Regions from separate parts of the Paenibacillus sp. FSL H3-0286 genome, predicted to be linked through region 4. Evidence: riboswitches for the same ligand, from Rfam matches in the RefSeq annotation. Region 4 holds a riboswitch; each other region holds the start of a gene.
What was found. Region 4 has a riboswitch for cyclic di-GMP ahead of MHB37_RS30755 (NPCBM/NEW2 domain-containing protein). Riboswitches for the same ligand answer to the same signal wherever they lie in the genome.
Positions count from the first base shown of each region.

Region 1 (7,617 bases), 900 kb from region 4:
GAATTTACCTGACAAGGAATTTCGCTACCTTAGGACCGTTATAGTTACGGCCGCCGTTTACTGGGGCTTCGGTTCATAGCTTCGGGTTACCCCTAACCACTCCCCTTAACCTTCCAGCACCGGGCAGGCGTCAGCCCGTATACTTCGCCTTGCGGCTTCGCACAGACCTGTGTTTTTGCTAAACAGTCGCTTGGGCCTTTTCACTGCGGCCCCCTCGTGCTATTCACACTACCGGGGCACCCCTTCTCCCGAAGTTACGGGGTCATTTTGCCGAGTTCCTTAACGAGAGTTCTTCCGCGCGCCTTAGAATTCTCTTCTCGCCTACCTGTGTCGGTTTGCGGTACGGGCACCTTCTCCTGGCTAGAGGCTTTTCTTGGCAGTGTGAGATCATGACCTTCGCTACTACAATTTTCGCTCCCCATCACAGCCCAGCCTTAACGATGTGCGGATTTGCCTACACATCAGCCTCACTGCTTAGACGGACATCCATCAGTCCGCGTCACTACCCTCCTGCGTCACCCCATCGCTCATAGCGGATTACGGTGGTACAGTAATTTCAAACTGTTGTCCTTCGACTACGCCTTTCGGCCTCGCCTTAGGTCCCGACTTACCCTGAGCGGACGAGCCTTCCTCAGGAAACCTTGGGCTTTCGGCGGATCAGATTCTCACTGATCTTTTCGTTACTCATACCGGCATTCTCACTTGTGTAGTGTCCAGCGCTCTTTTCAGTACACCTTCAACCCCTACACAACGCTCCCCTACCCCAGATACATACGTATCTAGCCATAGCTTCGGTGGTGTGTTTAGCCCCGTTACATTTTCGGCGCAGAGTCACTCGACCAGTGAGCTATTACGCACTCTTTCAATGGTGGCTGCTTCTAAGCCAACATCCTGGTTGTCTGTGCAACTCCACATCCTTTCCCACTTAACACACACTTGGGGACCTTAGCTGATGGTCTGGGCTGTTTCCCTTTTGACAATGGATCTTAGCACTCACTGTCTGACTCCCGGCAATAAGTATATGGCATTCGGAGTTTGACTGAGCTTGGTAATCCTTGCGGACCCCGCACCCAATCAGTGCTCTACCTCCACTACTCTTATACCGAGGCTAGCCCTAAAGCTATTTCGGGGAGAACCAGCTATCTCCGAGTTCGATTGGAATTTCTCCGCTACCCCCACCTCATCCCCGCACTTTTCAACGTACGTGGGTTCGGGCCTCCAGTGCGTGTTACCGCACCTTCACCCTGGACAGGGGTAGATCACACGGTTTCGGGTCTACGTCCACATACTAATTCGCCCTATTCAGACTCGCTTTCGCTGCGGCTCCACCTTCTCGGCTTAACCTTGCATGTTAAACGTAACTCGCCGGTTCATTCTACAAAAGGCACGCCATCACCCATTAATAGGGCTCTGACTTTTTGTAAGCACACGGTTTCAGGTTCTATTTCACTCCCCTTCCGGGGTGCTTTTCACCTTTCCCTCACGGTACTGTTTCACTATCGGTCGCCAGGTAGTATTTAGCCTTAGCAGATGGTCCTGCTGGATTCATACGGGGTTTCACGTGCCCCGCACTACTCGGGATCCGTCTCGGAGAGAATACAGTTTAGGTTACAGGGCTTTTACCTCTATCGCGGGCCTTTCCAGACCTCTTCACCTACCATATTCCTTTGTAACTCCATGTGAGACGTCCCACAACCCCTAAGAGCAAGCTCTTAGGTTTAGGCTGTTCCGCGTTCGCTCGCCGCTACTGACGGAATCACTATTGTTTTCTCTTCCTCAGGGTACTTAGATGTTTCAGTTCCCCTGGTCTGCCTCTACATTTCCTATGTATTCAGAAATGAGTAACTGCGAATTACCACAGCTGGGTTTCCCCATTCGGACACCCCCGGATCAAAGCTTGCTTACAGCTCCCCGAGGCAGTTTCGTTGTTCGCCACGTCCTTCGTCGGCTCCTGGCGCCTAGGCATCCTCCGTGTGCTCTTATTAGCTTAACCTTGATTCTTCCGCAGGAAAATATCATACGATGACATTCTCTTTGGAATCATCTCACTAATAACATTTACTTGTTTGCACAAGTTGCTAAAAGATGTTCTAAAACGCAAATTCGTTTCGGTATCCAGTTTTCAAGGATCAAGTCTTACTTGAGAGCTTAAACTCTCAAAACTGAGCAACGAGTGAGTAACAGGCCTAAACCTGAGTTTTGGAAGCTTAGCTTCCGATTTGAATGTTCTCATTGCAGAGAACGATTCTCCATAGAAAGGAGGTGATCCAGCCGCACCTTCCGATACGGCTACCTTGTTACGACTTCACCCCAATCATCTACCCCACCTTCGGCGGCTGGCTCCCTTGCGGGTTACCCCACCGACTTCGGGTGTTGTAAACTCTCGTGGTGTGACGGGCGGTGTGTACAAGACCCGGGAACGTATTCACCGCGGCATGCTGATCCGCGATTACTAGCAATTCCGACTTCATGCAGGCGAGTTGCAGCCTGCAATCCGAACTGAGACCGGCTTTGATGGGATTGGCTCCACCTCGCGGCTTCGCTTCCCGTTGTACCGGCCATTGTAGTACGTGTGTAGCCCAGGTCATAAGGGGCATGATGATTTGACGTCATCCCCACCTTCCTCCGGTTTGTCACCGGCAGTCACTCTAGAGTGCCCAGCATTACCTGCTGGCAACTAAAGTTAAGGGTTGCGCTCGTTGCGGGACTTAACCCAACATCTCACGACACGAGCTGACGACAACCATGCACCACCTGTCTCCTCTGTCCCGAAGGCCGCTGCTATCTCTAGCAGATTCAGAGGGATGTCAAGACCTGGTAAGGTTCTTCGCGTTGCTTCGAATTAAACCACATACTCCACTGCTTGTGCGGGTCCCCGTCAATTCCTTTGAGTTTCAGTCTTGCGACCGTACTCCCCAGGCGGAGTGCTTACTGTGTTAACTTCGGCACCAAGGGTATCGAAACCCCTAACACCTAGCACTCATCGTTTACGGCGTGGACTACCAGGGTATCTAATCCTGTTTGCTCCCCACGCTTTCGCGCCTCAGCGTCAGTTACAGCCCAGAAAGTCGCCTTCGCCACTGGTGTTCCTCCACATATCTACGCATTTCACCGCTACACGTGGAATTCCACTTTCCTCTTCTGTACTCAAGCCACCCAGTTTCCAGTGCGACCTCAGGTTGAGCCCAAGGTTTAAACACCAGACTTAAATAGCCGCCTGCGCGCGCTTTACGCCCAATAATTCCGGACAACGCTTGCCCCCTACGTATTACCGCGGCTGCTGGCACGTAGTTAGCCGGGGCTTTCTTCTCAGGTACCGTCACTCCGGTAGCAGTTACTCTACCGGACGTTCTTCCCTGGCAACAGAGCTTTACGATCCGAAAACCTTCATCACTCACGCGGCGTTGCTCCGTCAGGCTTTCGCCCATTGCGGAAGATTCCCTACTGCTGCCTCCCGTAGGAGTCTGGGCCGTGTCTCAGTCCCAGTGTGGCCGTTCACCCTCTCAGGTCGGCTACGCATCGTCGCCTTGGTGGGCCGTTACCCCACCAACTAGCTAATGCGCCGCAGGCCCATCCCTCAGTGACAGATTGCTCCGTCTTTCATTCTTCTCTCAGGAGAAAAAAGAAATTATCCGGTATTAGCTACCGTTTCCGGTAGTTATCCCAGTCTGAAGGGCAGGTTGCCTACGTGTTACTCACCCGTCCGCCGCTAAGTCACTTTGAAAGCAAGCTTTCAAAGTGACTCCGCTCGACTTGCATGTATTAGGCACGCCGCCAGCGTTCGTCCTGAGCCAGGATCAAACTCTCCAATTAGTATTGAAAAGAGCGATATGCTCATTTTGAAACATCTGACGAGAAAATTAATTCTCTAATTTTGGATTTCACTTGCGTGATTTCCTACTCACTCGTTGTTCAGTTTTCAAAGATCAAGTTCTCGTTGGCGCCGTTTAATGTCTCAGCAGCAACTCTTATAATATATCATGTTGTTTTCAGAAATGCAAGCTTTATTTTTCGAAGCTTTTTATCAGCCTCGTCTATATCGCCTGTACGCTGTCTAACAACGCTTACCTATAATACCCCAACTATTAATAGAAAAGCAACCCCTAATATAAAAATAAACAACTGGCTTAATAATTAAGCCAGTTGTTTATTTAATAGAGTTATGTTTCTAGGGACGAACTTAATAGTATTTTGCCGCAGTATATTTGCTTGAGGCTTTAATTAAATCGGTTTTCTTATCACTCTTTGCAAGTCCTGCATCCACTGTAGTATCAATGGTAACCCACTTCCCATTAAGCAACACTTCGTTCCATGCATGATATTGCGTAACGTAGCTTGTATTCCCCATTACCAACTTAGCAGGAACATCTACACTCCGCAGCATTGCGGCAAAAAGAGAAGCGTAATCATAGCAAATCCCTTTTTTAGTAGTCAATGTCTTATCGATGCTTGGAATATAATCAGTAGTTACACTATTAGCAAGAGAGTAATCATATTGTACATTCGCAACTACATAGTTATAGATCGCTTTAACTTTCTCTTCGTCTGTTGTTTTGCCTTGTACTAATTGTTTAGCTTTGACAATCGCTTTATCAGAAGAACTCCATTTCACATTCTGTACGGAGCCCAAATATACGGAATTCGAGTCACTCATGGTTACGTCTACTACTTCGGAATATAATGCTTTGTATTTATTGCCGGTTGTGTTCTCCAGAACAGAAACCTTATACGTCCCATTTCCTTGTTGCAAAGGGAAGTCCTCAGCTTGTCCAGAAGCATACAAGTTATATGTATAGCTGCTGTTATCTTTGGTGATCATGAGTTTGATTCTTTTATCTTTCGGAATATCATAGTTAATACCAATAACACCTTGAGCCACTTTGGATGTAATCAACCAGCTGGCATCTGCACTTGCAGCTTGAGCTGTACTTACCGGAACTGAAGTCATTAGGACGAACAACGCCACCAGCATAAAATAAACCTTTTTCACGGATAAAACTCCTTTCGGTAGCTGGCTGCCATCCTTTCGGGAAGGCCCTTTAGCTTTGCGTCCCTACCTTTCGATAGGTTTGCCGTTATCGTATAAGCTCTATCTGTTCTAGCTTTACTAGATATAATTGATAGAATCCATTTGAAACAAACAAAAAAAGCCTCTTCATTCGGTAGCTGGCTGCCATCCTTTCGGGAAAAGGCCCTTTAGCTTTGCGTCCCTACCTTTCGGAAGGTTTGCCGTTATCGTGTTTAGCTTTCATAGTATAATACTATCATATTTATAGTTGTGAACAAGACCTAATTTACTAGATTACCCATTATTTTATAAATATCTCCCGGTATTTGTGTTTTCTTGTCATTCACTATTCTCCTTTTGTTAATTTGGCATGAACAATCAGCCGATGCGTTGGATTCACTAGCGGATCACATGTAATCAGAGTAAGAATCTTATCCTTGTCATTCCCGTCAAGAACGGAGACATCACTCGGATCTACAACAGAAATATCGTATACCTCATAGTTAAACACCTGATCACTAGTCTTTACCGTGATAACATCCCCCACAACAACCTCATTCAATCTGTTAAACAAACGCCCCGTAGTTCTAGCCCGATGCGCCGCGATTGCAGCATTCCCGATCTCTCCAAGGGGTGCCGTTTCTTTCATATGGGCTGCAGCATGTTTCATATTAGCTTTTGTAGCCCCTTCTAATACAGGCAGCTTCAAATCAATCTTATCGATTTCAATTAGTGCGATTACTTTGCCACCGACTTCAATCTCCGGTTCAGGCTTTTCTGTCTCTTGGGGTTGGGGCTGTGCCTGGGCATCCAGAACCGATTCCTCTGCTAACAGCTGAGTAACTTCAGCATACCTGCTCTTTAGATCTGGCTGGGGAGTACTATCGGCAGTGCTTAGTTCAGCCGTTTCTAATAACTTCTCCTGCTGCCTGTCGTTGTACCACTCGTTAGCTGTCGGATATAACATGATAAGTATCCCAGCCAGTATGAGTAGATAGGAGAATTTACGCAATGTTATTCACCTCCGTATATTGTTTCTATGGTTATATACAAATCAAGCAGAAACAGCTACTTGCCTTTAAGCATAGCAACTCCTTCTGCCTGAAATTAATGTTTAAAATACCCATTTACGACTTCCAAAGAAATTGATGATCACCGTGATAAAGGTAACCAGCACCTTGGAGATCAAGACTTGAATACCTAGTTTGTCTGTCAACAGATGCATTAACAACAGTGATATTCCGAGCACTACCAGATTCAGCACGATAAACTTGACCAGCTGTACGCGGTCGAAGCCTTCTTTATTCCCCCGGTTGCGATCACGAAAGGTAACTTTTTTATTCAAAATAAAGCTATTCGCCGTGCCTGCACTATAGGAGATCACCTGCGCCAATGCGTATACCATCCCTAGTGAATTCAACAATGTGAAAATCACAAAATCAATAAGCGTATTGAGCAAACCTACGGCATTAAATTTGAGGAACTGTATGAATGCAGCGCGCAAGTTCTTATCTGACATCATTGTGGTCCTTCCGGCGGTCCAGTTGTTCTTCGTTCTGGTAGCCTTTAGTCTCACTAACAATATATAGCGGTCTATCTTTAGACTCGTCATAAATCCGTCCGATATACTCCCCAATCACACCCAACAGCATCAGAACAATACCGTTAAAGAGCAGATTGACACCTACAATGGAAGCCCAGCCCGGAACCGTCCAGGAGGTGAAAAATATCCTTTGGAACAAGACGAAAAATAAATAGAGAAAGCTAGAAAATGAAAGAAAGAATCCAATATACGTAGCAATCTTAAGCGGCTTATGTGAAAAAGAGGTGATGCCATCTAACGCAAAACGAATCATTTTCTTCAGCGGATATTTGGTTTCTCCGGCAAAACGTTCTTCCCGTTCATATTCCACCATAGTCTGCTTGAAGCCAACCCAGCTCACCAAACCTCTGACATAGCGGTTCTTTTCTTTAAGTCCCCGCAGGACATCACATACCTTACGGTCAATAAGACGGAAATCGCCTGTATCCGTAGGAATATCTACACTTGTCATACTGCTGAGCAGGCGGTAAAAAAGCTTCGCGGTGACCTTTTTGAACATCGTTTCTCCGTGGCGCTTCAGACGTTTCGCATATACAACGTCGTAGCCCTCTTTCCACTTCTCGATCATTTGCAGAATGACCTCCGGAGGATCCTGAAGATCAGCGTCAATAACAACAACCGCTTGACCTTCGGCATAGTCCATGCCAGCTGTAATCGCTACCTGATGTCCGAAATTACGCGAGAAGTCAATCAGCTTGACATGCTCGTCTCGTTCACAGATCTCCCGAATCATCTGGGCGGAACGATCACGACTGCCGTCATTGACAAAGACCAGCTCATAAGTATCGCCGCACTCGTCCATTACTTTTTTCAAACGTTCATAAGTATGGCTAATTACTTGCTCCTCATTGAACATGGGTACAATCACACTATATCTGGCTTTCACCTTTATTCCTCCTACAAGCTTTTTGGAGCGTTACATCCATCTACACTTCATAATAACGCTGCATGCATAAACTTATTTTATAGATTTTTATTAAATCCTAGAAAACCCAAGTTGGGAACC
Region 1 covers NZ_CP150285.1:731,760-739,376, reverse strand. The annotation lists rRNA gene MHB37_RS03215 (23S ribosomal RNA) at 1-1,993, opposite strand, end outside; rRNA gene MHB37_RS03210 (16S ribosomal RNA) at 2,256-3,813, opposite strand; gene MHB37_RS03205 (transglutaminase family protein) at 4,181-4,990, opposite strand; cyclic di-GMP riboswitch class I at 5,004-5,084, opposite strand; cyclic di-GMP riboswitch class I at 5,159-5,241, opposite strand; gene MHB37_RS03200 (class D sortase) at 5,355-6,020, opposite strand; gene MHB37_RS03195 (GtrA family protein) at 6,123-6,530, opposite strand; gene MHB37_RS03190 (glycosyltransferase family 2 protein) at 6,517-7,497, opposite strand; gene MHB37_RS03185 (phospholipid carrier-dependent glycosyltransferase) at 7,595-7,617, opposite strand, start outside.
Region 1: another riboswitch for cyclic di-GMP. It lies ahead of MHB37_RS03205 (transglutaminase family protein); the one in region 4 lies ahead of MHB37_RS30755 (NPCBM/NEW2 domain-containing protein).

Region 2 (7,617 bases), 2.6 Mb from region 4:
CAGCAAATCCGAAACAAATTCAGCCGCATTTTTAATTTTTTGAACTTTCTCTGGCTCTTTCGGGGAAAATCTAATTCGTACAGGGAACTCTACATGTGTCATCCCCGTGGTTTTAATAACCTCAGATGTGCTTTGCACCGTCATGTTTGTTCCATTCAGATAATCCTGAATGACTTCAATGGCTTCACCACTCCAGCCGTAGGAGCCAAAGGCTGCAGCAAGTTTACCTTCCAGATTCATATTGTGCAATTCTTTCAGAATGTTCTCCAGGTTCCCAATCATGTCCGCGTATTTAGTGGAGCTGCCAATAAAGACCGCGTCCGCTGACGTTATGCTGTTCAGAATATCGGTGGCACTACTTTTATCTGCATCCCAGACCTCTGTCTCTATATTATTTTCCTGCAAGCAATCCTGTATGATTTTGGCCATCTTCTTGGTACTGTTTTTGATGGTGGTATATACGATGGTTGCCTTTTTTCCTTGCGTCGTTTCACGGCTCAATGTGGCGTACATCCCGATATATTTACGTATGTCCTTCCGGATCACAAACCCATGGGAAGGAGCGATCATCCGGATCTCAAGATCCTTAACAGCCTCTAACAGGGTTCTTACATATCTTCTGTGAGGATGAATAATTGCTGCGTAATAGCCCTCGAAATCTTCCGTAATATCAAACCCGGCTTCATCGCTGAATAGATTCTCCACCGCAACATGCGTGCTGAAAATATCACAAGGAAATAAGATTTGATCTTCGATACAATAGGTGATCATCGTTTCTGCGGTATGGAGATACGGTGTTTCTTTAAACAGCAGCGTTTTCCCGCCAATATCCAGCTTATCTCCGTCTTTAACCACCAGGAAGTTCCGGCTATGAAGCTTGTACATTTCCTGCAATTCGGGAACAGCAATCTCGGTGCATACGATCGTGGCATTTGCAGCCTTGGCAGCGAGAGCTGCCAGTCCACCAGAGTGATCAGGCTCTGTATGATTAATTACAATGTAATGGATATCTAGAAGATCAATCATTTCACCCAGACACTCGGCATATTCACGTCCGAATTCCATATCTACGGTATCAATGACAGTTGGCTTACCTGTTTTTAATAAATAAGAATTATAGGTAGTTCCTTTTGCCAGAATCAGGCGGTGAAATGGAACCTGGCGGTTATCGATTTTGCCTATCCAGTAAGTATCCTCGGCGATTTTTTTGAATTGTGTACTCATTTCTTTAACCTCCAATGTTTGATTGATAATGTTTATCAACAACCTTATTTTATTATGGCTGCCAAACAAAAAAGAGGATTTGAATCAAATTATAAAAGTTTGAAAAAAATGAATACCTTAAATTTAGACGATCTAAATAAAGTGATTATGCGTTGAGTCACATTTTAAATAAAAAGCCACACAAATGTTTGCACTTCGCCTTAAAGAAAGAATAACCCATAACAACTTTATGCCATATCCTAATGAAAATAATAAAAAGGTGGATATCCATGACTGAAATACAAATAGCTGCTGTGGGAGATCTAATGGTCAAACGTTATATTATTTCGGATGCTAAACAGCCTGACGGAACCTATTCGTTCAGCCCCCTGTTTGCAAAAGTAGCTCCTTATCTGAAACAGGCTGATTTGACGATTGGCAATCTCGAAACCACCTTTGCTGGAAGTGGCCCCGAATGCCGGAAAAGTCCCCGATCAGGCGGTCCGATATTCAAATGTCCAGACGAACTGGCCCCTGCACTTAAGGAAGCCGGATTCGACGTATTAGTAACGGCCAACAATCATTGCATGGATTATGGTGCCCCGGGTCTGGTTCGGACGTTACGAGTTCTGGACCGTAATGGAATCGACCACACGGGAACAGCTAAATCATTAGAAGAATCCAAAAGAACGCTTATTAAAAACGTCAAAGGAATTACGATTGGCATCCTCTCCTACACAGCAGGAACCAACCGAATTCCTGTACCAGTGAGTAAGCCATGGCTGGTTAACCGGATATCTACGCCCAAGATCATTCGGGAGATTCGAGATTTAAAAAAGAAAGTCGATCTAGTCTTGCTTTATCTGCATTTCGGAAGCGAATATCGTTACACTCCAAACAAGAGGCAAAAAGAGCTGGTCAATCTCTTCTTTAAAAATGGCGCCGACATCATACTGGGGTCTCACCCACATGTTCTTCAACCGTTAGCGCTTCGTGGAAAAAAACAATTCGTTATTTACTCATTGGGGAATTTTGTTTCGACTAAACTAATGAATATTCCTTATACACAAAGCGGTATCATTCTTACGCTTAAAATAAAGAAGGATGAAAAAGGACACACGAGTATAACTAACGTAGGTTACATCCCGACTTGTGTAGATCGAAGAATAAAAAGCGGCAGGAAAATTACAGAGATCATCCCCATCCGCGACGCATTAAAGAGAAGCGACACCGACATAAAAACAGAACGGCGAAATCTCATGAATCGAATGTTGAAACATACGACAACAATCTTAAAGAGGGAATAGAGTCGTTACAGAAAAATAACGTTCCGCGGAATTTACCGCGGAACGTTATAGATTTAGACCTCAAAACTGTGTTTGGGTTTAGCGTAAACGATCAGGCATCATTAATTTAAGGAATTCTAGAATACCATTCTCTACTACAAGTTCTTCTCTATCTTGATCAGCAAGTACTCTTCTGATGATATCTTCTTTACCCTCCAGCACTTTACTTGTCCAATGAGGATCAATGATAAGAGATCGTCCTACTGCTACTAATTCAGCATTTGTCGACGTGTCCTCTGCGTCCTGTTTGGTACGGATATCTCCTACCCCAATTAAAGGTACACGGCCATTGATTTTCTCATGCACATATTGCAGGATTGATTTTTCTTTAAAATCTTCTGATGCAGATACTTTCTTAAAATCCCCTAATGAAATATGCAGATAATCCAGCTTTTTATCAGCTAATTTATCAATAAGATAAAAGGTATCGGTGATTTTAATTCCAGGCTCTTCATATTCTTCTGGAGAAAAACGATAACCGACAATAAAATCCTTAACCTTTGAATTGTCAACGACAGCAATAACTGCATCCACTAATTGGTTAATGAAATTAAATCTTTTCTCTAAGCTTCCTCCCCATTGATCTTCACGACGGTTGGAGTGTGGAGAGAAGAATTGTTGGATTAAATATGTGTTTGCTCCATGAATTTCTACCCCGTCAAATCCAGCTTGAATAGCACGTTGAGTCGCTTTTTTAAAATCCTCAATTACACCGAAAATTTCATCTTCTGTTAATGCTCTTGGAATTTCTGCATTCGGGCGTTCGGCAGCAATGGCGCTGGAGGAAACGGGTTGTACGCCACGCAATATTTTTGAATCTGTCATTCTTCCTGCATGGAATAGCTGTAAAATAGCCTTTGTTCCATTTCGTTTAATAGTAGATGCTAATCGGCTGAGGCTAGGAATAAATTCATCGGAGGAAACACTAAGTTCACCTTCCCATCCTTTTCCACCCTCTTGTACATTTGCTGCCGCAGTGATGACCGCACCTACTTCGCCCGTTCTTAGCGAATAGTATTTCAATTCATCTTGTGTTACTACACCGTCATAAAAGCTCATTCGCGTGGTCATTGGAGCCATAACCACTCGGTTTTTTAATGTCAGCCCTCTGCGAAAAGTTAATGCTGTGTCTAGTGCTATCATCTTTTTCCCAACTTTCATTAAATTATATTTAGAGAAATTATTATATACATGCGCATACATATAAATTACAGCAATGATTTATTCTTGTCAACTAATAAAGAACTGCTGTTGGATACAACAAAAAGCGCTGTTCCGCTGAACAGCGCTTTTCGCTCGTTATGAATCGTCCTTATTATTCTAGTTCGGCCGGTTTTACAATGGCTGCACCTTTATTATTTTTGGAATATTTAGCTTCGATTTTCGTGGTGTATGTATCTTTAGCTCCATCACTTACCAGCACATAACTCAGATCGACTGTCAGCTTTTCCGTTTGCCAGGTCTTAGTATTGACGAATAATTTCCACGTTACGCTTTTGGGTTGAACTGTCTCTCCATCCCAGAGGTTCTCCTGATCATAGAGTTTGATTATCCCCTTAGCTGCTGTCGGATCGGTTACCGTGAATTGTAAGACTGTTTGTGCGCCAGCAGTGCTGACTTTCATGGATTTTTTATAACTTTTGACCGAATCAAGCATGGAAACAGGATCGTATTGGCCTTTAGAGTAAAAGGCATCCCATTCCGTTTTCTCCAGTCCAAGCCAATATTGTGCATCAGGATCGATTGGCTCCCCGTCATCGTCGTAACCTTCATCTTCAGATTCATCGATCAGTTCACTTCCGTCTACAAGATAGTAAAACTCCTTGTCATTGGCATATAGACTGTACGATGTTTCTAAAAGACTACTAGCGACAGTGCCTGCTGCGGCAAAATTCGGCAGACGGTTGATATCCAGCTTCAGAGTGTTGGTGTTGCTGATACGCACCCCGCCGCTTTGAATATCCTGTTTTTTGGTCACATCCAGATGGAAATTCTTTATTGCTTTGGAGGCTGCCGTTACTTTGCTGATCATCTGATCCGCGGTTACTACTGTTGAGGTAGCTGCTGACACTACTCCTGGATTAGACATCCATCCGATCGTTCCGGACAGCAATAAAGCACCTACTGCCAAACTAGTACCTATTGTTTTGAAAAAACTGTTCATGTACTTCCCCTTTCGGCCCCTTGCGATAATGTAACGCCGTATAGGTCGAAATAATAAAAGAGCTCAAAATAGACTACATATTCTTAGAGCTATCCTTTATGCTTCATAAGACATCCCTATGGCGGCCTGGCGATCATTTCCTTCTGTCGAAAGGTTTTAGACCCATGGCTTTGTGTCATCATCTTTCGATGATTTTACCTTTAACGCGGACATTCAATTAGTTTTAATAGATTACGGACGCATGTCCCACCGCTAATTTTATCATGGTTATAATTACCTGTAAACGACTTATCTTCCATTCGAATTCGCTATGATACTCAGAAGAAATACTACAATCAAAATGAAAAATGAACGATTACATACGCTTATAAGTCTTATTAATGAGAACAGTAAAGACAGGGGGTGCAGCAAAATGAGTGACCGGGAAATTTTCGAGCTCTATAAAGAACAAGTATATTATTTTTGTTACTACTTAATGAAAAATCAGGCAGATGCGGAGGATATTTCCCAAGAGGTATTTGTAAAAGTTATCTTAGCGGATAAGTCGAAGGTAAGAAACTTGAAAGCTTGGATTTTACGAATTGCTTCGAATGAGTGCAACAGTGTGATCAAAAGGCGTAAGACGGGGTGGATGAAAGAAGTACGTAATTATTTACTATCCAGGTTTGAGGAATCAAACCCTGTAGAAAAACGTTTGGATCGACAGGAAACTAAAAAAGAATTACAAGGGTTATACAGTCAGCTTCCTGACAAAATCAGAATGGTAGTAGTCCTTCGTTTTATAAACGAATTGACTGTACCCGAGATCTCTAAAGTTATGAGCATACCCGAAGGAACTGTAAAATCCAGACTGAACAAGGGACTTAAAATACTAAATAGAATGGGTGGAACCCAACTAAAGGAGCTGAATAGTAATGAGTCTCTTTATTGAAAAAGATAAACATATTCCCCGACCGGATTATGATTTGATGTGGACTGCCATAGAACAAGAAGCTTATACACGTCAAAGAAATCTGCATGCCTCCCAGAATACTCCTAGGTCTAATAAAAAGGTTATTCCTATCAGTATTGTCTTCTCTTGCCTCTTACTTGTAGCCATTCCTGTATTCGCTAGTATGACGATTAATTGGGATAAAATTGGTGGTCGAAGTGTGAGCAATGCATTAAATAACGGCATCGGTCAACAGTATAATCTTCAAACTTCCAGTTCAGGAGTAACAATGAATTTGAACGGTGTTGTAACTGATGGAGAAAAAATGAAAATGCTGTTATCACTTGATACTAAATCTGATCTATCCAAATATACTGGATTTGCTACAGAGGAAAACATCATGACTAGTGAATCCGGTGCCAAGGCAAAGGTATACGGTTATTTAGAATACGATCCTGAAAGCCAGAAACTCATTGGAGTATATGAGACACCTGATACATTAAAGGATGATAAAAAGGACTACAGGTTTGAAGCACGGAATCTCATTTTTTACAGTGATCGGAATATTCCCTTACAATCTAATCATCAAGCAGGGGATACTATCAATACTGGAGTTAAGCAATATCCAAGCATTCAAATCGAATCCGTTCGATATGTTTCCAATCAAACCATTATCCGTTACAAAGTCGCTGCATCACCATCTGACTTAGGACGGGGTAATCCACATTTGGTAGTTAGTACTGGTGGTCAAAAGAATGAAGCAATTCCAACCATCATGCCTAACGAAGGATCGGATTTATTTATTGAACAGGTTTTCAATATAACTGAATCAGATTGGAAGGAAGCTAGTCTTCATTTTAGTTACATTGAAGAAGCGAAACGATTTTCAGGTACGTGGAAGTTCGATTTTAAAGCAGATGGACAAAAAGCAAGTGAGGCGATTTACACTAAGAAACTGTATAACAGTCCTGAATTTCAAGAAAAGACCGGCATAACCTTAGATCAGCTAGTGGTTACCCCTTTGGATATCCAAATTCTAATAGATGAAAATGATTCGCTTAAAAAAGGAATTGTCCACTATAATACCGCTCAGTTGGTTATAGGTGATCAAACAATCACTGGGGGTTGGAATTTGAAAGGAGATCATTCCGAAAGCTACCAGCATTTATTTCAATTCGAATCTCCGGAATGGTATAACGACTGGTCCGATGTTCCAATGAAACTTATATTAAAGGATGCTGTCATTGAGAAACGTGATACTACTAAGAATTGGATCACTATAAACAAACCTAAAGAAGAAAAGCAGTTCACTTCACTTGATGTCGATGGGTTAAAAATTGAATTCACTTACTATACTGAGGGCGAAAATTTGATTGTCGAATCAACATCCAAATCTTCTGGCTTCAAAAGCGTTAACCAAACTACGTTACGGATTAATGGCAAAGAAGTGGTGCCTGAAATTACACCTAAGGGCATGATATCTACAGGAACTAATATTGATAGCTACAAAGATATCCCTTTCGACGAAAAAATCGAACTGAACCCTGGAATCTATAAATATAGCGATCCTAGCCGGAACGAGGAAATTAAACTTTAATGCAGGAAGTTAATCTATGTCCCGCCCTTTCTAGTTAATCCTAAGGGCGGGTTATTTATGGATAAAATCATTTCTGTTTATGTTTCTCTTTTATTTCCTTCACAACAAAAAAAGCATAGAACGGACTCAAGTCCGCTTTATGCTTTCCATTATTAAGATAAACAATATTTAACCAGCGCATCTCGCACACCATGCTCGTTGTTAGACCCCGTGACAGCATTCGCTGCCGCTTTGACCTCAACCGGAGAATTATCCATCGCAACGCCCATACCCGCGTATGTAAGCATAGAAATATCATTAAAATAATTACCGATCGAAAGAACTTCCTCTTGCGGAATTCCCAGCTTCACAGCCAGATTCTTTAAGGCGTTGCCCT
Region 2 covers NZ_CP150285.1:2,399,911-2,407,527, reverse strand. The annotation lists gene MHB37_RS10325 (FprA family A-type flavoprotein) at 1-1,224, opposite strand, end outside; gene MHB37_RS10320 (CapA family protein) at 1,494-2,510, shown strand; gene MHB37_RS10315 (NADH-dependent flavin oxidoreductase) at 2,589-3,692, opposite strand; gene MHB37_RS10310 (DUF6612 family protein) at 3,865-4,713, opposite strand; cyclic di-GMP riboswitch class I at 4,831-4,922, opposite strand; gene MHB37_RS10305 (RNA polymerase sigma factor) at 5,126-5,644, shown strand; gene MHB37_RS10300 (DUF4179 domain-containing protein) at 5,628-7,241, shown strand; gene MHB37_RS10295 (Cof-type HAD-IIB family hydrolase) at 7,394-7,617, opposite strand, start outside.
Region 2: another riboswitch for cyclic di-GMP. It lies ahead of MHB37_RS10310 (DUF6612 family protein); the one in region 4 lies ahead of MHB37_RS30755 (NPCBM/NEW2 domain-containing protein).

Region 3 (7,617 bases), 720 kb from region 4:
GGTTCGACGATTTCAGGTGGCCTGTTGCTTGGCACTAGCCAAAAAGCCGCTGCAGATTTTACATTCCTTATTTCTGTGCCTGTTATGTTTGGTGCAAGCTTGTTGGATTTGTACGATAGTCGTGATTTGCTGAGTTCTGACGATTTGCTTCTAATGTTAATTGGCTTTGCGACATCCTTTCTTGTGGCAATGATTGCAGTAGTGACGTTCATCAAACTGATTAAGAGACTTCGATTGGAGTGGTTTGCTCTATACCGGTTTGTTTTAGCAGCTCTCTTCTATTTAATTGTCATACAGTAATTGGATTAGTCAATATGAACATCATGGGAAAGAAGCTTTTAAAAAGGCTATACATCATATCCTGCACAGATTTAACTAGAGGTTAAAACAAGGGGAAATCACCAAACAAGACAAAGCTCAAGTAGTCTATGAACTAAGGAATGAATTTTCGGTGTAAGCACTTCTACAGCTAGCCATTATCCCTCGTTTGTTTCTTCTACCATTAATATCACAAAGTGATTATACAAGTGTTTGGGAATATGAAAATCCCCACCAGTTTAAGGTGGGGATTTTGCTTACCAAGTATTATAGTTCGACTGATACTTAACATGTTTGTTCTCATAGCTCTCATTTGGGTAATCACGTCTGACAGACTGCAAGTAGCCTGAAATTGCAAATGCTGCAATAAGCCCTCCTATAATTCCTGTGATTAAGCTGAATGTTGAAAATCCGAATGTGGCAACTACTCCAATGGAAGACAATGCTACAAGCAATAGACTGAATATTTTCATCTTTATACACACCTTCATTTTGTATATATAGTAATTTGGAAATTAAGATTGATACGTTACCTTGTTTGATCGGTTTCGATAAAAATAATAAAAATTCAGCAAATCTTTAGACGGGCTTCATACTTATTTAAGCTAAGAGGATTATAGTAATTACATAACCCCCTTATAATATAGATCTAGACCCTGCCGGAAGTTGGTGGGGTCACTTTTTTGCACAGAGTAATTTTATAAATATGGTTGCCCAATATAGAAGAGAAACAAGAAATATAAAATGTAGAGAATGGGTAGCTTTATTTTTAATTTCTTGCAGGAATTTTTGAATTTTTCTGAGGTCTTGGACAGATTCTTCATCACATATCCATAAATGAGGAATTGTCCAATAACAAAGAAAATGAGCTTAAGGGGAAAGTTGCCCATTTTTATCTCAGTGAAAATAATAGTGAATGTGACACTCACAAAGGTTAGTGATACAACTTTTAAAAACTGTTCATAACGATCTTGTGGTTCTTTGATAGGATCCTGCTGCCCCCATTTTCTCTCATCAATTTCTGTCATGGTAAACCTCCAATCTACTGAATGTTATTAGTATTTCACCAGATTGAGATGCTTTTTGAACAGGGAGAATTAATTGGGAAACCATTATGAGTATAGTTGTCTGTTGCATCTTGTTGAAGGCTTACTTGTTGTGGAGATAGTACACTTGAATTTGATTGATTTGCTGATGCGAAAGGAGCAATTGCGGTAGTCAATAAAGCGATTGATAAAACTACGATTAGTTTTTTCATACTTTGATAATCCTCACATATGAAGTGTTTACTTACATGGATAATAGTAAATTTAATGGTTAATGATGTATATGAGCTATAAGATCGATTTGAAAAATGAGATGTTTTGTAAGTTTTTATAAATAAACGTCGAATATTATAATAAGAGAGTTTTATTGGTGTAGATGACCTAGGACTAATTAATTGTGATGAATTTTAAAAATACGAAACCCGCCGATGCATGTCTCGCGGGTTTGTGCTGATCCTGTATCTTCAAGTAGATCCTTCGTGTTATTAGGTACATTGCCAACAACTGTAGGGACTTTATAAGCTCCTATAGTTGTTACATGGTAAGGTTTCAGTAATTCCAACAAAGAGTAAATTCCCAAATGCTTGGGATTATGCCCACTGGCTTCGGTAGGTGAGCTTTTTTTGTTTACAGAATGTTCCAGAATTATTATATTCAGATTATGTAAATGTTTCGTCCGGAAGAGATTATTCATAGTATATGTTCGGAAGGGTATTTCTGCTTCAGGAATTCCCGTAACAGAGATGTTGAGAGTATATAATGTTCCATATTATATACTCTGATTTCTCCTTAAATCTACACAAAGAAGCGCCATCCCTTTTGGAGACGCCGCTTCTTTATAGTAGATTCTATTCTTTTTGCTCAATTCTTGATTTTGGTGATCTTTTTGGCGGTAACTTGTGCAGGGAATGAATCATCACTTACTTCAAAAAACACTTTAATCTCATCGCCTTTTTTATATTTAGAAGGTGCAACTTTATTTACCCAAATGGCTTGAGAGTACTCATTAGATTCGAGAATTTCCTTGTATTCCTTGTTCAAGTCTTCTTCTTTTAATTCAGAAATTACTAAAATTCTTTTATTTTCTACATCTATTGTGTGTACAATTCCTTTCAAAACTTCATCATTCTTACTACAGGCGGTGACTAATAACAAAAAAACAAAAATAAGAGTCCATTTAATAGTAGTACGTGGTTTTTGAATCATGGACCTTCCCCTCCAGTGGTTACGACATTAGTTTAAAATCGGTTGCACAGGCATAGCAGTTAGTACATTACCAATATAAGAATAAACAGCAGCCTTTCCATTATGACGACCTTTATTGATTCTGGGGAGTTACAGGTGAATGTCTGTAGTATTGATATTTTCATAAGAACTTTTGTTTGTATATAATAAAAATAAATGTTCTTATTTTAGAGGCGATCAATGATGGAAATGAGTATCGACCAAACGGTTGGGATTATTTAATTTATCAGGTCAAGGTGAGCAAGATTACACAACGCGAGATCGAGATCCGTGCATCCGTGACAAACGTCCAACATAAACGAAGGGGATAAATATCATGCGGTGTATAACAATACGGCAGCCTTGGGCGACCTTAATTGCTCTTGGTGAAAAAGAGTTTGAAACTCGTTCATGGAGAACAGCCTACCGCGGCGAGTTAGGCATTCATGCCGGGATGCGGATCGACAAAAAGATTTGTGAACAGGAACCGTACAAATCAGTATTGGCGAAACATGGCTATACAGCGAATAATTTGCCGACAGGAGCTATTATTGCTACAGGTCAGCTCGCGGGATGTTATGTGGTTACTCCAGAGGTGGATTTAAGGGAATGGATCAATGGGAACGAATATGATTTTGGCGACTATAGCGAAGGACGGTTTGCCTGGAAGCTTGAAGGGGTTCATCCATTAAGTCATCCAATTCCAGCTAAAGGTCGGCTAAGCTTGTGGGAGCACTCCAATCACTTCTGAACGGCGAACAATATTTTTAATGTAATTTTTATGTGCCTATCAGCTTTTTTTCAGGTTCGAGGTATATATTAGAGACACCAAACACCCCCCAGTGTTTTGTGGTATATCTCTCTCAGGTCTTGCCAACTCCCATGGTAAGGCCTATTTTTTTGTTCACTAATTGATTGGGGGGAGAGAGCGCAGCGGCTTCTATACAGCTTTACTTAATCTGGTACTGTTCTTCGTAACTCTTAAAAGATGAAATATCCAGCCCTAGGTATCTGCGCATATGGATGGCAGCCTGAGCCGCAACAATGTCATTCAACAGCAGCATTCGTTCATGATAGCCACGACATATATACTTGGCTTCAATTCCCGTATTAAGTCTGTTTTGCTCATACACCTTGATTCCCCGTCTTCTCATTTCTGCACGGACATCCCTTAGATCTGTTGTAGCTACTGCAGCAGCTGTTCCAAGAACCTCCAGATAAGGGGCGGGTGTTCGTAAGTGTGTAGATAAAATGGCGGAGTCCCGTTCGAAAGCTGATAAAATCATCGGAAGCAATAAATAAGATTTCACCAGCATGTTGTCCCTGCTTTCTGCTCTATGCATGAATCTCATCACCTCTAATAGGAACGTATATTCGTATTCTACCCCGATATTCCAAAAATAATCAATGGTATTTCTAAACAGCTTATCCAATGTGATTAAATTCACAACTAAATAACGAAGAATAAATTATATTAAAAATTGTAATAATAAAAATTAATGTATCGGACACACATAAAGGAGAATTATGATGGAAAAAGAGGGCAGCCTCCAGCGTGGATTGTTTTTTGGTTTAATTATGAGTGTTCCCTTATGGATATCCATATTGGGCTATATACAGTTACTTTAAAATTTAATGAAAAACCTTATGCGAAGCGCCTTTAGGCGCTTTTTTTGTGTGGTACTAATGCGGGGAATTATCGAAAGGAATTGATTGACAATTGTGGGTGTCGGGAGCTAAACTGTTATTAATTCAAAAGTATTAAAAGTCATAGACTGTTATTGGATAGAATGCTTCAGCTACCAGTTCTGGACTTGCAGTGTAATACATATATATAGTCATGATAATAGCAAACCGTCTGAAAGGGCGGGACGCAAAGTCCAGGAGTCTAAAGTGTCTTAAAGGCACAATGACCGTCCGACTGCCATGAGAAGGGAATTTCACTTCTTTTTGGCGGTCTTTTTTGTTGTTAGGTCCTTTAGAGTTTCTGGTAATTATTCTGATTAATATAAATCATAGTTTTAGGAGGTGTGCCATTTGAAAAGAAGAATAAAACCGTTACTCTCGCTTGTATTAGCTGGGATTTTGACGGTAGGTAGTGGGCTTTCCTCATTGGGAGCTGGAGTTGCTGGAGCTAGTAGTTCTTCTACATTGGGAATTGCAGCGGTCTACAACGTGTTTATTCTAGGGGATATAACGACAGTTTCGGATACGGAAGGAAGGTTTGCTGCTGGAGGTAACGTTAACTTAACCAACTATAGTGTTGGAGATAGGTTGACCGCAGCAGAGGTTTCCCTGACTGACACACTTGTTGTTGGAGGGAATCTTACTTTCAACGGAGGTACTGTTTATGGGAATATCGTGCACGGGGGAGATTTTTCAGGGAATGTAACGCTCCTCAAGGGTGGTACAAAAAGACAGGGGAGTACGATTGACTTTTCAGCAGTAGGTCAGTCTTTGAAGGACAAATCAGCAGAACTTGCAGCATTGCCGGCGAATGGAACAACAGTGTACCAATATGGCAGCCTTACCCTGACAGGTACAGATCCTGCGGTCAATGTTTTTAATGTTTCAGGAGATAACGTCTCTAATACCTACGGAATTACAATAAATGTTCCTTCAGGATCTACTGCAATTATTAATATTGATGGTTCTAACGTAAAAATGAAAAACTTCGGATTTCTACCTAATAACGTGTTGAACAGCAAGAAAATTTTGCTTAACTTTAGCCAAGCTGCGTATCTTGATATGGCAGGCATAGGTGTAATGGGAAGCATACTTGCCCCCTATGCTCATGTTGATTTTATTAATGGTCAGATTAACGGTACTTTAGTGGCGGCTTCACTCAAAGGTACTGGTGGTGGTGAATTTCACCACTATCCATACGATGGTGATGAACCTGGACCAACGCCGACACCAACGCCGACAGTGACGCCGACACCAACAGTGACACCAACGCCAACGCCGACAGTGACGCTGACACCAACAGTGACACCAACGCCAACGCCAACGCCGATAGTGACACCGACACCGACACCAACACCAACGCCAACGCCGACACCGACACCGACGCCAACGCCTACAGTGACACCAACGCCGACGCCGACAGTGACACCAACGCCGACACCGACGCCAACACCATGTCCGACGCCGACAGTGACACCAACGCCGACGCCGACACCAACGCCGACAGTGACGCCAACGCCGACAGTGACACCGACGCCAACGCCGACAGTGACACCGACGCCAACGCCAACAGTGACACCAACGCCGACAGTGACGCCAACACCGACACCAACGCCGACAGTGACGCCAACACCAACACCAACACCAACACCAACACCAACACCAACACCAACGCCAACGCCGACAGTGACACCAACGCCGACGCCGACACCAACGCCGACAGTGACGCCAACGCCGACAGTGACGCCGACACCAACAGTGACACCAACACCAACGCCGACAGTGACACCGACGCCAACGCCGACGCCAACGCCAACAGTGACACCAACGCCGACAGTGACGCCAACACCGACACCAACGCCGACAGTGACACCAACACCGACACCAACACCGACACCAACACCGACACCAACGCCGACAGTGACGCCAACGCCGACGCCGACAGTGACACCAACGCCGACGCCGACAGTGACACCAACGCCGACGCCGACAGTGACACCAACGCCGACGCCGACAGTGACACCAACGCCGACAGTGACACCAACACCGACACCAACGCCGACAGTGACGCCAACACCGACACCAACGCCGACAGTGACACCGACGCCAACGCCGACAGTGACACCAACACCGACGCCAACGCCGACGCCAACGCCGACAGTGACACCGACGCCAACGCCAACAGTGACACCAACGCCGACAGTGACGCCAACACCGACACCGACACCAACACCGACAGTGACGCCGACACCAACGCCGACGCCTGAAGCAACACCAACACCGACGGTAACGCCAGAGGTAACACCAACACCAACGGTAACACCAGAGGTAACACCAACGTCGACACCAGAGACTTCGGTGTTCCCGACACCAACGCCATCATCCGTAATTGGCACTATAGTTCTTGCAGAAGATCCTGTGCCGCTTGGGCCTGTAGCTTCGCCGACACCATCGCCAGTACCAACACCAACACCGTCGAATAGCACAGAAGTACTTGTTGATGATGATGAGATCCCATTAGGTCCGGTACCGGCAGTGACACCAACGCCAACACCAACACCTGATGAAATCATCGTAGTGGACGATACGATCCCATTAGGTAAGCCACCTGTGAAGGAATTGCCAAAAACGGGTGAATCAAGTCCTGCACCTTACTATGTAGCAGGTTTAGGTTTTGCACTTATCGGATTATTAATGAGAACCAAGTTCTCCAAAAAGAATAAATAATAAAGGGTAGATCAACATAGAGTCGCTTTCGGGAGTGTTCCGATGGCGGCTCTATTTGTATGTCATGATTGCGATAGTTTGGTGCATTCTAAGTAGATGGTATACTCTTGTTGGAAAAGAAATGTAGAGGGGATGGCGAAGGCGAATTGATATGGTTCATTATTAGCGCTGTAATCATCATAGGGATTCTAATCTATGTGGGATTTTTCTTCTATGGTATTGCTATTAAACGAGCGCCAAAGGTATTTCTAAGTAATAATCCTAATCTGAAGGCTGATCCTCCGGTTGCCGGAGCTTCTTGGGGGGAGGGGAAGGATTGGGTCTCTCGCCAGAGCTTCGAGAATATTGAGATCGTATCTGCAGATGGACTTAAACTAAGGGGTTACTTACTCCAATCTAATCGTGCTGCGGGACGCACAGCCATTCTAGCCCACGGTTATTCAGGTAAAGCAAAGGATATGGGGGCGTACGCCAAAATCTACTACGAGAACTTAGGCTTTAACATCCTAATTCCCGATGCAAGAGGGCATGGAGATAGCGCAGGGGATTACATTGGTTTTGGTTGGCCGGAACGAAAAGATTATTTGCAATGGATTGAATACATGATTAAAAAGAC
Region 3 covers NZ_CP150285.1:549,451-557,067, forward strand. The annotation lists gene MHB37_RS02395 (undecaprenyl-diphosphate phosphatase) at 1-300, shown strand, start outside; gene MHB37_RS02400 (hypothetical protein) at 576-791, opposite strand; gene MHB37_RS02405 (hypothetical protein) at 1,017-1,346, opposite strand; gene MHB37_RS02410 (DUF3221 domain-containing protein) at 2,226-2,570, opposite strand; gene MHB37_RS02415 (ASCH domain-containing protein) at 2,926-3,339, shown strand; gene MHB37_RS02420 (hypothetical protein) at 3,539-3,931, opposite strand; cyclic di-GMP riboswitch class I at 4,427-4,517, shown strand; gene MHB37_RS02425 (choice-of-anchor A family protein) at 4,626-7,001, shown strand; gene MHB37_RS02430 (alpha/beta hydrolase) at 7,109-7,617, shown strand, end outside.
Region 3: another riboswitch for cyclic di-GMP. It lies ahead of MHB37_RS02425 (choice-of-anchor A family protein); the one in region 4 lies ahead of MHB37_RS30755 (NPCBM/NEW2 domain-containing protein).

Region 4 (7,617 bases):
GGCCCATATTTTGTGTTTTCGCGCCAATAGCTGCAGTGGAGTCCGATAGCAATTCAAATGTGGAATAATGGCGCATTTAAGGTCTTCTGGGTCCGCTAACCAATTTTTTGGGGCAAAATGTTATCGGATTGAACGCAGGGGTGCCCCAGCACGCTACCATTTTGCCAAATGATGACCCAAACGGGAGGCTACATAAAACTCCGCTAGAGATTAATCTAGCGGAGTTTTTTCTACGCTTGATATTTCCAGGGGAACCCTGCAAAATAGAGAGAATGCTAACTATAGAGGAGTTATATGAAATGAACGATGTTATGGTGCGGAATCATGTAAAAGTCATTGGAGCAGGAGAAAAAACTATCCTTTTTGCGCATGGATTTGGGTGTGATCAAAGCATGTGGCAGTTTATCACGCCATCATTTGAGAAAAAGTATCGAATCGTTCTATTTGATTATGTAGGCTCAGGCCATTCAGATTTAAGCGCATATACATCGGATAAATATCATACTCTCCATGGTTATGTACAGGATGTACTAGATGTTATCGAAACATTTGAACTCAAGGATCTTATTTTTATAGGTCATTCTATTAGCTCTATGATCGGTTTGCTTGCTTCAATCGAGCGGCCGGATTATTTTGATAAAATGATTATGATCGGACCTTCCCCACGTTATTTAAATGAGGGAGATGCTTATTTCGGGGGCTTTGAAAAAAGTGATATTACTGAGCTTCTGGATATGATGGAGATGAATTTCGCGGGCTGGGCTAGCTTTATGGCTCCACTTGCGATGAATAACCCTGACCCGATGTTGACTAAACAGCTGGAACGAAGCTTTATTTCGGCCGACCCTATTATCGCTAGAGAATTTGCGGAAGTTACATTTTTTTCGGATCATCGAGAAGATCTGCCTAAAGCGACAGTGCCTACACTCATATTGCAATGCTCGGATGATAGTATCGTTCCTATAGAAGTAGGAGAATATTTACATAGACATATGAATAATAGTACGCTCCGGTTAATGGAGGCCAAGGGCCATTATCCACATATTAGCCATCCCCAGGAGACCATTACTTTGATTAATGAGTACCTTGGGTGAGATGGAGAAGATTATGGTGTTGAAAGGATATTTAGACAATGGATGACCGGTTAAAATATGCGCCATGCGGATATGTTTCCATTACCCATGAAGGAATGATCCTCGATGTGAATCAAACCTTTTTGGATGGGATGGGATATCAGCAGGTTGATTTGGTAAATAAACATTTTGAATCTATCATGTCTACGGCCAACAAGCTTATTTTTCATTCATACTTCTATCCTTTTATCAATCTGAATGGACATGTAGAAGAGCTATTTATCAATTTGAAGGACAGCAAGGGGCAAGCCGTGCCTTACTTGTTAAATGGTAGACGCCTTGAATGTGAAGGTGTAGAGGTCATTGATTGTATTCTCGTACAGATGGGCAAACGTATTGATTATGAGCTAGAGTTACGATCTGCGAAGAAGCAAATAGAAGAGGCGTATTGGGAAAAAGATCAGGCGCTGGCAAAGCTCAAACAAATCCACCTGGAAATCGAGCAAAAGCAAGCTGAATTACTGGAGATGAATGCCGTTTTAGTAGAGCTATCTACTACAGACAAGCTTACTGGATTAAAGAATAGAAGGTTCCTGCAAGAAAAGCTGGAAGAACAGATTGCAGCGTATCACCGTGATCAGGCGCCTTTTTCGTTATGTATTCTAGATATTGATCACTTTAAAAATGTGAATGACACCTACGGTCATCAGATGGGTGATTATGTCCTGGAGAAATTGGCGAGTATCCTGAAGTCCCAATCTCGTAAAGAAGATATCGTAGCTAGGTATGGTGGTGAGGAGTTTATCCTTCTGCTGCCTAATACAGATTCATCGGATGCCACGGCTATAGCTGAGAGTCTACGACAATTCATAGCCAGCTCCACTTGGGAGATTGGCAGCATTACGGTAAGCATTGGCATAGCTACCTTTGAAGCAACCGATACAGACATCACTCTTCTGGAAAAAGCTGATCAAGCGCTTTACGTTTCTAAAGAACAGGGGAGAAATCGCGTTACGCATATTATGGATTTGAGTGAAAAGCTTCTTTAATTGGAGGCTTTTTTTGTTATTTATAAACGATACATCCTCTTTGCTATAATTGCTCTAAAATGTCTGTTCCCTTCAAGCTGTAAAAGGGAATTCGGAATTTCTTGAATGGATCTCTTATGTAAATCGTATTGGCATCAAGCCTATGTGACAACGTTACGATAGAATATAACAGGATGATGATTTATTATCAGTATGTTGGCATACAAAACTATGGAATGTGGATCATGCCTACATTATCTATTCGGGGATTATGGCGATCTGGAAGTGATCCATCCCTCCAATATAAGAGTGCTGTCTGCGGTGGCTATGAATGATACTGTATTATTTGAGATTAAACATGAGCCTTTTAAGCAGATGGTTGCCGATTACCCGTTGATTAAGGATCAATTGATGCTGCTGCAAATGGAGCGTTTATTTTTATCGAATCGGTTATTATATGAAATGAAATTTCATGATGCGAGAGCGCGTGATATGATCGGAACGTTAAGGGAGACGGCTACCCTTGTGCTAAAAGATCTGCAAGAACAAAAGATTATTGAGATTCAACATCAGCAGATCACCGTGTTAGACCCGGCGTATTTACTGGAGTATACGGATTTCGATTGAGAAGAGCCGTTCCGGGATCTTTTTCAGAGAATCGATTATTAAAGGGGTTATGAATGTGGCTTGTAATCATTGTGTAGTAAGAGAGCTGAATTTTCAAATCAAGGCTCATGGTGAGCTTAATCTTAGGGTTTTACCTGAGGTTATTCATCACTTGAGTAGAAGTAATACGATACATAAGGTGGAAGAAAATGTGATTACAATTAAGGAGGCTGGGGTGCGGGATTTTCTGGATTTCTGTAATGACCATATGGAGTCGGAGCAGGTTGAATTCCGTATAGATGACCAAACATGGAGACCTCTATCCGAATTACCCACTGTACTTGATATGGAGTGGATTGATGAGGTTATCACTAAGGGTCTTGTTACTTGCTACTTCCAACCGATTGTGAACGTAAGGGAAGAGATTTTTGCATACGAGCTCCTATCCAGATTTAAAAAAGAAGACGGATCTCTTATCTATCCTAATGAGATTTTTGCGGCGGCACGGAATCGTGGGCGTTTATATGCTTTAGACCGGTTATGTAGAATGACGGCTGTAAAATATGCTGCACCCTTAAATAAAAAAACGTTTATTAATTTTATCCCAACGTCGATCTACGCTCCAGAGTTCTGCTTAAGATCAACCGTTGAACTGGCCAATCAATTAGGCGTCGATCCTTCTCTTTTTGTCTTTGAAGTTGTTGAGACGGAGAAAGTGGATGATCTCGCTCATTTGAAAGCTATTTTGACATATTACAAGGATCGGGGATTTGAATACGCTTTAGATGATGTTGGTGAGGGCTTCAGCACGATCGAGATGTTATTGGAGCTTAAACCCCATTACATGAAGCTGGATATGAAATATGTTCAGGGTGTGTCCAGCGATCTGAACAAACAGAAAATAGCAAAGCAATTTTTAGAAAAAGCTTTAGAAATCCAATCCGTTCCTTTAGCAGAAGGTGTGGAGTTTAGAGAGGACTTTGAATGGCTTAAGCAGAGTGGTTATCAGTTGTTTCAGGGCTATTTATTTGGAAAGCCTGATCCTATTCCCAAACAGTAATCCTAATGAGTATATATCCGTCCAGAGGATGAGATGAATTTCAGGTCAGAGTCTGAGTACAGCCAACCCCCGGGGTTGTATAATTTAGGTAATTTGAAAAGGGGGACGGGATAGATATGAAATGGCATCAATTTGTAACGCGCTGGGCGGATTCTAGGGGCTTTGATGGACGAGAGATTGATTATCAATGGCCTTCTCCCTCATTTCCGGTCATCAGTATTCGCAGTAATCTAGGGCGATACTCAGGTCAAGCGTATGGCCGTGGAGGTAAACCCCGTGTGAAGACAGCCGTTGGATTAATCGCTATTGGAGATGTAGCTGTTGGCTTGATTTCCATAGGTGCGATAAGCGTGGGCGTATTATCCTTAGGAGCAATATCACTGGGAATGTGGTTAGCGATCGGAGCAATAGCACTTAGCTGGCTTGGCTTCGCAGTGGGAGCGATTGCGATTGCAGGCGTGGCTGTAGGAGCGATCGCAATCGCGGAAAAAGCGTTGGGGGCCATCGCCATAGGGGATACGGCGTTTGGTGCGATAGCGATAGGCAGGATCGCTGGGGGTGCCATAGCTATCGGACAATGGGCATATGGTGTAATCGTAGTTGGCGAACATGGTTTCGGATTAATTCCCGTCACGGGCGATGTGTGGAATTGGTTCCGGGGTTTGTTTGGATCGGAGAGTTAAGTAGACCTACAGTCCTAAAGGATGTCCTTCTCTTCCGGGATAGTCGATAAATAATATCTATCACATAAGAAAAACTAATTGCAATTACCTATACTCATTTCATACCAATTAATCATGCGATCAGATCTAGGCTTATGTTACTCTTTGAATGTATTCGAAACTTCATAGGCAAACCTATGGAAATGTAGGGACGCAAAGCTATAGGGACTAAGGTTATCATAACTATTGTCAGCCAGCTGCCAAAGAGTGCGTAACGCTTTTTGTTAAAATATAAGAAAGTATAAGTTATAAAACTATACTTAATATCTTATATTTCTCGCTTAAACGCTTACCGTCCTTATAAGGACGCCGAAGGCGTTTATGCTTGTTAAGGTTTAATAAAAATTAAGTCTTAATTTTTAGGCGACTTTATACGCAATCAAGCTACTCTTTTGGGGTAGTTTTTTTTGTGCCCATTTTTGGGCACTGGAGAGATTCATATGACATCTGGGGGTAAGAAGAGATGAAGAAAATGATTGCGATCGCTACATCGGCGGCCATGTTGGCCAGTTTTTCGAGTGAGGCAGGTTATGCTTTAGCAAGTGAGGCAAGCAAGGTAAATGTAACAAAAACAGTGGCGCAAAGTAAGGTTAACTTATTAAGCAACGCCTCGGTTATTCCGTTTGAGCTGTACGGCAAGGATGCTCTAAATGCCTATAATGAGGTTTTTAGAATGAATCCAGCAAATATTAAATCCATCACAAATAACGGTGGCAACTACTCAGGCTCGCCTATAGCTAAGGCTATGGATGGGGATATGAGCACGCATTGGGAGACTGGCAAACCGAATAGTTCAACGTTTACGAATGAGGTTGTGTTTGTTTTCAATGAGTCCACTGAATTAAATAGAATGGTATACGCGGCTAGGCAATCCGGTGCGAAAGGTAAAGGTTTTGCTCAAGAATTTGATATCTACGGCTCCACTACCGATGCGGGTGATTTTACGCTCGTGTCTTCTGGAGAATATACAGGCTCAACCGGTGATGTAGTGGAGATTCAGTTCGCACCTACGGCTTTTAAGAGACTTAAATTTGTCTTCAAAAAAGCGAACCAAGATTGGGCGAGTGCGGCTGAGTTTTCTTTTTATAAAGAGGATAGTGTCTCTGCTAAAATGAAAAAATTATTTACAGATGATACCTTGAGCCAAGTTAGTGCTGCCTTTAATACGACAGAGAAATTAACAGCTTTAGAGAATGAAGTGCAGGCACATCCACTGTATGCGCAGTTTAAAGAAGAGATAGAGAATGCAAAGATCCTTTTGAAGAACCATCAGGTAGAGGCAACGGCAGCCAAGGTTTCGAAGCTAAAAGGGTATGGAACAGCCTATGAAAATGCCTATAGCCAAGCTTATAGAATGCCGAATGCAAACGTATCAAAAGTAACGGTGAACGGTGGAAGCTACCCAGGTACGAAGCCTGAATATATGCTGGATGACCAGCCCACTACGCATTGGGAAACGAACAAAAACAATGATGCAAGCTTCACGAATGAAGTCGTGTTTGAACTAGCGCAAGCGGAAGTGCTGGACAGAGTGGCTTTTTTGGCTAGAGATAACCGCAAAGGATTCCCAGAGGCTTTTGAAATCTATGCATCAGAGACGAGTAAAGGAGAGACCTTCCAACTTGTATCTAGCGGAACCGCGATTAGTACCAATGACTTTCTGGAATTTAAATTCGAACCGACGAAGTTTAAAAGATTAAAATTTAAGTTCACAAAAGCTAATATCAACAGACCTTTTGCGGCTGAATTTAGATTTTATACAGAAGATAAAGTAAGCGAAGCTGTAAATGGTATTTTCACAGATGGAACGATGAGTGCGGTTGTGCCTGCTTATAATAGCGTCGAAGCAATCAACGAATTAGAAGAAGCGGCAAAAGTACATCCGCTCTATCCAATCCTGAAAGATTCTTTGGATTTAGCTAAGAGGCTAGTGAATGGTGAAGTTCAAACCGAAGGCACCATCATTGAGGCGGAACAACGTGGAGATATGAAAAAGCATGCGCAGGAAAACCTGAGAATTGGTTTTGGTACGAACAACCAGCCTACAGGTCTCGTTGCAATGCCTGGAGATACGATCAACGTTTATGTGGATGCAGCTTCTAACGATAAGCTACCTTCTTTAGTCTTTTCTCAACAAGAGGCCGCTTGGAATGTTTGGGCTAGAGGTGTGCAATTGCGTCCAGGTAAGAACATTATAACCGTTCCTGAATTTGCTATGAATAGTTATTATGCACATGAAGTGACTAAGGGCGGCACCGTTTATATCGTAAATCCCTATACAGCAGAGGAACAAGGGAAAGCGCCATTGATCCGCTTCGAAGGTTTAGAAAAGATTCCTTTTATGACCAAGACCACGGATCCAGAACAATTCAAAACCTTCTTAATCACATACAAACAAAGACTGGACGAAGATAAAGCGGCTCATCCAAATGTTCAAGATCGTAAACTCATAGATGTGGTAGAACTGGCCAGCGATCATGTTATTTTCACAGGAACGGCGACGGAGGCGTACAACAAATATATTACGCAAGGAAATAACCCGCTGGACACCGTAACTGGGTATGACACCTGGATGAAGAGTATTTTTGCCTTCTATGGCCTGGATGGCAGTAGCGAGATTCATGATGCCAAGCTAATTCGTGAGAATATTCGCTTGATGCAGCCTTATGGTGCGATGTATGCAGCGGGAGATCATACAGGGATCCAACTTGGAACAGTAGGAACCATGTTAGGTGATTTTAACAAAGCTTATCCGGGCTGGGGACTGAATCACGAAATCGGGCATCGCTTGGCTATGGGTGAACGGGAATATGGCGAAGTAACTAATAATATGGTGTCTATGTTTATGTCTGTCGCGGCGAATTCGATAGATAATCGTATACCGTATGAATCAGATATCTATAAATATGTCCTCGAAGAAAACAAAGTGGTTATGAATCAGCAGGGCTTATTTGCACAACTCGGAGCCTATTGGCAGCTGGAGCTGGCACATCCCGGATACTGGACAGAGCTGACCAAGCTATATCGGGAGCGGAAGGTCATCCTTACCAACGGTGACAATTCTAAGCAGCAGTATTTGGTGGAGTTCTCCTCCGAAGTACTGGGATTAGATTTAAGCAGCTATTTTG
Region 4 covers NZ_CP150285.1:6,903,396-6,911,012, reverse strand. The annotation lists gene MHB37_RS30780 (alpha/beta fold hydrolase) at 300-1,094, shown strand; gene MHB37_RS30775 (sensor domain-containing diguanylate cyclase) at 1,133-2,122, shown strand; gene MHB37_RS30770 (Crp/Fnr family transcriptional regulator) at 2,315-2,728, shown strand; gene MHB37_RS30765 (EAL domain-containing protein) at 2,919-3,767, shown strand; gene MHB37_RS30760 (hypothetical protein) at 3,884-4,450, shown strand; cyclic di-GMP riboswitch class I at 4,608-4,694, shown strand; gene MHB37_RS30755 (NPCBM/NEW2 domain-containing protein) at 4,953-7,617, shown strand, end outside.